Regions from separate parts of the Streptomyces sp. NPDC050732 genome, predicted to be linked through region 2. Evidence: riboswitches for the same ligand, from Rfam matches in the RefSeq annotation. Region 2 holds a riboswitch; the other holds the start of a gene.

Region 1 (3,938 bases), on a different contig from region 2:
CAGGGCGCCCATTTCCCATGATCGAAGTCACCGGACGCGGAGGGTGTGGGGGAGGGCGTGCCGGGTAGCGGTGAGGGACCGCGCGACCCGTCCGGGCCCCGCCCCGCATACTGGAACGCATGGGCTCCCGTGAGTTCGTCCGGACCGTCCCGCGGCTCGACGGCATGGTCGTCTCCGCGGTCGGCTACCGCACCGCGGGACAGCGGCCCGCCCTGCACCGGGGCCTCCCGTCCCCGTATCTGACCTTGATCTTCTCGCTGGACGGGCCCATCGCCACCGGCGGCACCCCCGGCCAGGCCACGGGACCGGACGCGGCGCGCACCGACATCGTCCTGGGCGGCCTGCACCAGAGCCCCGCGTACGTCGTACAGCCCGAGCACGAGGCGGGCATCCAGCTCGCCGTGCACCCCCTCGCGGCCCGCCCGCTCCTCGGTCTGCCCGCCGCCGCGCTGGCCGGGCAGCTCGTCGTCGGCGGCACCGACGTCCTCGGCGACCGGGCCGCGGACCTCCGCGAGCGCCTGTGCGAGCTGGACCGGTGGGAGGACCGCTTCGCCCTGCTCTCCGGCTATCTGCGGCGGCGCGCGGCCGACGACCGCGCCGCCGGATCGGTACGCCCGGAGGTCGCCGAGGCCTGGGCGTGGCTGGCCCGGCACCGGGGCGCGGGCACCCTCGGCGGCCTGTCCCGGCACGTGGCGCTCAGCGAGCGCCGGCTGACCGCGCTGTTCCGCGCCGAGACGGGTCTCAGCCCCAAACAGGCCGCCCGCCTGATGCGTTTCCAGCACGCCAAGGCCGCCGTGGTGCGCGCCGTCGCAGCGGGCGGGCCGCCGGACCTCGCCCGGGTCGCCGCCGACACCGGCTACTACGACCACTCCCACCTCGTACGCGACTTCCAGCAGTACACGGAGGCGAGCCCCACCCGCTGGCTGGCCGAAGAGTGCCGGAATATCCAAGCCGGGTCGCACGGCGGCGGCGAAGAGTGGGAGACATGAACACCACACCTGACACCAAGCTCGCCCCCGCCGTCTGGCCGGCCCTGCAGGCCCAGGACGCCCCCGCCCTGATCGACTTCCTCGTCGGCACCGTCGGCTTCCTGCGCACTGCCGTCTACGAGGACGGCGGCCGCGTCGCCCACGCCCAGCTCGACTGGCCCGAGGGCGGCGGCATCATGCTCGGCTCGTACGACCCCGAGTCGGCGGCCGCGGCCTGCGGAAAGCCGGGCACTTCGGGCGCGTACGTGGTCACCGACCACGTGGACGCCCTGTACGCCCGCCTCACCGAGGCCGGCGTCAAGATCACCCGTGAGATCGAGGACAAGCCGTACGGCAGCCGCGAGTTCGCCATCGAGGACCCCGAGGGCAACCGCTGGTCCTTCGGCACCTACCGCGGCGAGCCGAGGCCCGCACCGGCCCAAGGCCCGGACGGGTCCCGCAAGGACGCGTGATAACTTGCGCAAGCCAGTCAAACCCACACCTGGGCCAGGGAATCCGGTGCGAATCCGGAACTGACGCGCAGCGGTGAGGGGGACGGGCGGGGCCACGGCCACTGGGCGTTCCAGGACGCCCGGGAAGGCGCCCCGCCCGGTCGATCCCGAGTCCGAAGACCTGCTGGCGCCTCCGCTCGCACACCGGGCGACGGAGGTCGTGACGCAGGCCAGGCTCCGCGTATGAGCCGCGAGACCCAAGGGATCACGTGTCCTCGACAGCCCGTATATGCCGTACGGCCCGTATATCCGCTCTGCTCTGTGCCGGAATGCTCACGCTCACCGCGTGCGGCGACGGCTCCTCGGGGAGGTCGGAGAAGTCGGCGGGCGGGAGCGCCGACGGCTATCCGGTGACCGTCGCCTCCTGCGGCAAGGAGGCGAAGGTCGACGCGCCGCCCCGGCGGGCCGTCTCCCTCGACCAGGGTTCCACGGAGATCCTCCTCTCCCTCGGCCTCGCCGACCGCATGGTCGGCACCGGTACGTGGACCGACCCGGTCCTGAAGAACCTGGAGAAGGACAACGCGAAGGTGGAGCGGCTCGCCGACCGCTACCCGGCGCTGGAGAAGGTCCTCTCCAAGGAGCCGGACTTCGTCAGTGCCTCCTTCCTCTACACGGTCGGCAAGGGCGGCGTCGCGGACCGTGCGAAGTTCACCGAGCTCGGCGTCCCCGTCTACGTCTCGCCCACCGACTGCGCGGGCAAGGACAACAACGGCGCCGGCGACGGCAAGCGCGTCAAGACCCTCACCATGGACACCGTCTACGGAGAGGTGCGCGACTTGGCGAAGGTCTTCCACGTCGAGAAGCGCGGCGAGAAGCTGGTCGCGGACCTGAAGGGCCGGGTCGCGAAGGCCACGAAGGACATCGACGGGGCGGCCGCCTCCGACGTGACGCTCCTGTACTGGTTCGCCAACTCCGACGCCCCCTACATGGCGGGCTGCTGCGGCGCGCCCGGCATCATCACCCGGGAGCTCGGCGCGAAGAACGTCTTCGACGACACCCGCGAGGAATGGCCCCAGATCAACTGGGAGACCGTCGCCGACCGCGACCCCGACGTCCTCGTCATCGGCGACCTCACGCGCAAGTCGCAGTCGGCCGAGAGCGCGGCGGCGAAGATCAAGTTCCTGGAGTCCAACCCGGCGACCAAGAACCTCACCGCCGTGAAGAAGAAGCGGTACGTCCTCCTCAGCGGCCAGGCCATGAACCCCACGATCCGCACGGTCGACGGCATCGAACAGGTCGCGGCGGGCCTGCGGAAATTCGGACTCGTCAAGTGACGGAGGCGGCACCCGTACTCGCCCCAGCGCCCACTCCCGTCTGGAAGGGTGTGCGGCACGGCCTCCTGTGGCTGGCCGGAGCCGCCGCGCTCGTCCTGTCCGTCTCCCTGGCCGTCACCATCGGCCCCGCGGACATCTCCGTGCCGGACGTGTGGGCGACCGTCGCCGCACACCTCGGCTGGGGCGAGAGCCCGCTCACCCCGATCAGGGACGGCATCGTCTGGAACCTGCGGATGCCGCGCACCCTGCTCGCCGCGGTCTGCGGCGCGGGCCTCGCGGTCTGCGGGGCGGTCATGCAGTCGCTGCTCCGCAACCCCCTCGCCGACCCGTTCGTGCTCGGGGTGTCGTCCGGGGCGTCCACGGGAGCGGTCGCGGTCGTCGTCCTCGGCGTCGGCGGGGGAGCGGTGTCCGTCTCGGCGGGCGCCTTCGCGGGCGCGCTCTGCTCCTTCGCGCTGGTCCTGCTCCTGAGCCACACGCTGGGCGACACGACGGACCGGGTCGTGCTGTCCGGCGTGGCGGCCATGCAGCTGTTCTCCGCGCTCACGTCGTTCGTCGTCCTCACGGCGGGCGACGCGGAGACCACCCGCGGCATCCTCTTCTGGCTCCTCGGCTCGCTGAGCGGGATCGGCTGGACGGACGTCTGGCTGTGCGGCGCGGTGCTCGTGGTGGCGCTGGTCGTCTGCCTCGGCCACGCCCGTACGCTCGACGCCTTCGCGTTCGGCCCGGAGGCCGCGGCGGCGCTGGGCGTCCGGGTGGCCCGCACCCGGCTCGTCCTGCTCTGCACGACCGCTCTCCTGACCGCGGCCCTGGTCAGCTCGGCGGGCGCCATCGGCTTCGTCGGCCTCGTCCTGCCGCACGCGGCCCGCGCGGTCGTCGGCTCCGGCCACGCCCGGCTCCTCCCGGTCACCGCGCTCGCCGGCGCGGTCTTCCTGGTCTGGGTGGACACGCTGGCCCGCACGGCCCTGCAGCCCCAGGAGGTCCCGGTCGGCGTGGTGACCTCGCTCATCGGCGTACCGGCGTTCGTGGCCGTGCTGTACCGGACGCGGAGGGCGTCATGACGTACGACGTACTCCTCCCCGACGCCCCGGGCCTGCGCGCCGACCGCGTCTCCCGGGAGGCGGGCGGGCGGCTCGTCGTCGACGGCGTCAGCCTCGCGCCGCCCGACGGCGCCATGGTGGGGCTCC
Region 2 (3,938 bases):
CCAGATCTGGCGGGCCCGCAGGATCGCGAGGACGAGGTTGACGCGGGCGGCGCCCGCCGGGGCGGTACCGAGCACGTGCAGACCGTCACGGATCTGCATGTCCTTGATCTCGCAGAGCCAGCCGTCGACGTGCAGCAGGAAGTCGTCGAAGCCGTCGTCGTCCGGACGGTCCTCAAGACCCAGGTCGTGGTCGAGCTTCGCGGCCTGGATGAGCGTCCAGATCTGCGCGCGGATCGCCGGCAGCTTCGCCGGGTCCATCGAGCTGATCTGCGCGTACTCGTCGAGGAGCTGTTCCAGGCGCGCGATGTCGCCGTAGGAGTCGGCGCGGTCCATCGGCGGGACCAGGTGGTCGATGAGCGTGGCGTGCACGCGGCGCTTGGCCTGCGTGCCCTCGCCCGGGTCGTTGACCAGGAAGGGGTAGATCAGCGGCAGGTCGCCGAGCGCGGCGTCCGGGCCGCAGGCGGCGGAGAGGCCCGCGTTCTTGCCGGGCAGCCACTCCAGGTTGCCGTGCTTGCCGAGGTGGATCATCGCGTCGGCGCCGAAGCCGCCGTCCGCCGCGGACGCCGCGATCCAGCGGTACGCCGCCAGGTAGTGGTGCGAAGGCGGCAGGTCCGGGTCGTGGTAGATCGCGATGGGGTTCTCGCCGAAGCCGCGCGGCGGCTGGATGAGGATGAGGAGGTTCCCGCGGCGCAGCGCGGCGAGCACGATGTCGCCCTCCGGGTCACCGCCGTTGCCCACGCGCGAGCGGTCCAGGAACATCTCGCCGGGCGGCGGCCCCCAGTGCTGCTCGACGGAGTCGCGCAGCTCCTGCGGGAGCGTCGCGTACCACCGCTTGTAGTCGGCGGCCGGGATGCGCACCGGGTTGGCGGCGAGCTGCTCCTCGGTGAGCCACTCCTGGTCGTGGCCGCCCGCGTCGATGAGCGCGCGGATCAGCTCATCGCCGTCACCGGAGACGAGACCCGGGATCTCGGCCTCGGGCCCGAAGTCGTAGCCCTCGGCGATGAGCCTGCGAAGCAGCGCGACGGCGGACGCGGGGGTGTCCAGACCCACCGCGTTGCCGATGCGGGAGTGCTTGGTGGGGTACGCGGAGAGGACCAGCGCGAGGCGCTTGTCGGCGGCCGGGATGTGCTTCAGACGCGCGTGCCGTACGGCGATGCCGGCGACCCGGGCCGCCCGCTCGGCGTCGGCCACGTACGCGGGAAGCCCGTCCTCGTCGATCTCCTTGAAGGAGAAGGGAACCGTGATGAGGCGCCCGTCGAACTCCGGCACCGCGATCTGGCTCGCGGCGTCCAGCGGCGAGACGCCCTCGTCGTTCTCCTCCCACGCCGAGCGCGACCCGGTCAGGCAGAGCGCCTGGAGGATCGGCACGTCGAGGCCGGTCAGCGCGCCCGCGTCCCACGACTCGTCGTCGCCGCCGGCCGAGGCCTCGGCGGGCTTGGTGCCGCCCGCCGCGAGGACGGTCGTCACGATGGCGTCGGCGGCGCGCAGCTCGTCGATCAGCTCGGGCTCCGGGGCGCGCAGCGACGCCACGTACAGCGGCATCGGGCGGGCGCCCGCGTCCTCGATCGCACCGCACAGCGCGTCCACGAAGGCGGTGTTGCCGCTCATGTGGTGGGCGCGGTAGTAGAGCACCGCGACGGTCGGGCCCTCGACACCGGCGCGGGCGGTGCGCTCCAGCGGGCCCCAGGAGGGGGCGGCGGCGGGCGGCTCGAAGCCGTGGCCGGTGAGCAGCACGGTGTCGGAGAGGAAGCGGGCCAGCTGCTCCAGGTTGGCGGGGCCGCCGTGCGCCAGATAGGCGTGCGCCTCGGCGGCGATGCCGATCGGCACGGTCGACGAGGCCATCAGCTGGGCGTCGGGTGCCTGTTCACCGGTGAGCACGACGACCGGGAGGCCGGTGGCGATGAGCTGGTCCAGGCCGTCCTGCCAGGCGCGGACGCCGCCGAGGAGGCGTACGACGACGAGGTCGACGCCGTCGAGCAGGGCGGGCAGCCCGTCGAGGTCGAGGCGGGACGGGTTGGCGAACCGGTAGTCGACCGGGCCTCCCGCCGCACGGGCGCTGAGCAGGTCGGTGTCGGAGGTCGACAACAGCAGAAGCATGCGGGCGCAGGCCTTCCTCGGGGTGTCCGCGCCCCGGGTGGTCGTATGGACGGCAGGAGTTCCTGGCTCACCCCACGCGGGTGGGGCTCACAGTGGCGGGACCGCGCCGGATTCGCACCGGGCTTCCTCCCTCGGGTCCTGGTGGACCCACGCCGTCGCTGGCGTCGACGGACTTGGTAGCCCGCCGCCTGCATAGTAAGTCCTGGCCGCCGCCGATGGGGCGGCCACCTGCCAGGACGGTCCGTCTCGGGAGGCGACCGGCCGGATCCGCGTGGGTATGCTCGCCGCCATGCCGCCCACCCGAGCACCATCCCCAGACCAGGGCGAATCCCTCATACGCGACCGGGGCGACGCCTGCCCCGGAGCCCTCCGACTGCACCTCGCGGACGACGGGCGCCTCGCCCGACTCCGGCTGCCCGGCGGCCTTTTGACGGGCCGTCAGGCCGAGGTGCTCGGGGTCGCGGCGGAGCGTCTCGCGGACGGGAACCTCAGCGTCACCTCGCGCGGCAACATCGAGCTGCGCGGCCTCGGCGACGCGTGCGGCGACGCACTCTCCCGGCTGCTCGCGGAGGCCGGCCTGCTGCCCTCCGAGCGGCACGAGCGGGTGCGGAACGTGGTGGCGTCCCCGCTCGCAGGAACCGACGGACTCGGCCACGCCGACGTGCAGTTGTGGGCCCGTGACCTGGACCGGCTCCTGTGCGCCGAAGAGTGGACGACAGCGCTCTCCGGCCGCTTCCTGTTCGCCCTCGACGACGGCCGCGGGGACGTGGCCGGGCCCGGCGGCGATGTGACCTTGGTCGCAGAATCGGGCGGGACCGCGGTCGTACGCCTCGGGGGGCACGCCCTCCGGGTCGCCGGGGCCGACGTCCCGCGCGCCGCGCTCGCCGCCGCCGGGGCCTTCCTCGACGCCGCGCGCGAGGCGGGCAACGGCGCCTGGCGCGTGCGCGAACTGCCCCCCGGGCAGGCCGTGGACCTGGCCGGCGCGCTGGCCCGGGCCGACGTCGCCGCCACGCCCGCCGACGTCCCGCGGCCGCCGGTCACCGCGCCACCCGCCCCGGGCGTCGTCGGCCGCGCGGTGGTGGTCCACGCGCCCCTCGGCCGCGTGAGCGCCGCCCAGTGGCGGGCCCTCCTCCCGCTCCCCGCCGACGAGCTGCGGGTCACGCCCTGGCGCGGCTTCGTGCTCCCCGGCTTCGCCGACGGCGCCGCCGCCCGCGCACGGCTGGCCGCGCTGGCCGACGCCGGATACGTCACCGCGCCCGACTCGCCCTGGCTGGGCGTCGGCGCCTGCACCGGCCGCCCGGGCTGCGCCAAGTCCCTCGCCGACGTCCGCGCCGACGCCGTGCCGGGCACCGGCGGACTCCCCGTCCACTGGTCCGGCTGCGAGCGGCGCTGCGGGCACCCGCACGGCGACTGGGTCGACGTCCTCGCCACCGGGGACGACCGCTACGAGGTGACGGTGCGCACCGGCGGCTCGACCGTGCCCGTAACGGGCGGCACCTTGACCGAGACGGTCACCACGGCACGTAACACCATGAAAACGACGGCCACGAGATGAGCGAGAGCACAGTGTTCGACTACGAGAAGGACGGCGCGGCGATCTACCGCGAGTCCTTTGCCACCATCCGCGCGGAGGCGGACCTCCACGGCCTGCCCGCCGACGTCAGCCAGGTCGCGGTCCGGATGATCCACGCCTGCGGGATGGTCGATCTCGTGAAGGATCTCGCCTACAGCCCGCGGGTGATCGCCGACGCCCGCAAGGCGCTGCGCGACGGCGCGCCGATCCTCTGCGACGCGAACATGGTCGCGAGCGGCGTCACCCGCAAGCGGCTGCCCGCCGACAA

Evidence for each region. Region 2 has a riboswitch for cobalamin ahead of cobN (cobaltochelatase subunit CobN). Riboswitches for the same ligand answer to the same signal wherever they lie in the genome.
Region 1: another riboswitch for cobalamin. It lies ahead of AB0H82_RS28790 (ABC transporter substrate-binding protein); the one in region 2 lies ahead of cobN (cobaltochelatase subunit CobN).

The regions. Positions count from the first base shown of each region.
Region 1 covers NZ_JBFAHP010000036.1:75,018-78,955, reverse strand. The annotation lists gene AB0H82_RS28800 (helix-turn-helix domain-containing protein) at 120-989, shown strand; gene AB0H82_RS28795 (VOC family protein) at 986-1,441, shown strand; cobalamin riboswitch at 1,439-1,624, shown strand; gene AB0H82_RS28790 (ABC transporter substrate-binding protein) at 1,750-2,754, shown strand; gene AB0H82_RS28785 (iron chelate uptake ABC transporter family permease subunit) at 2,805-3,812, shown strand; gene AB0H82_RS28780 (ABC transporter ATP-binding protein) at 3,809-3,938, shown strand, end outside.
Region 2 covers NZ_JBFAHP010000013.1:2,033-5,970, reverse strand. The annotation lists gene cobN (cobaltochelatase subunit CobN) at 1-2,097, opposite strand, end outside; cobalamin riboswitch at 2,131-2,269, opposite strand; gene AB0H82_RS13965 (cobalamin biosynthesis protein CobG) at 2,375-3,652, shown strand; gene AB0H82_RS13960 (precorrin-8X methylmutase) at 3,664-3,938, shown strand, end outside.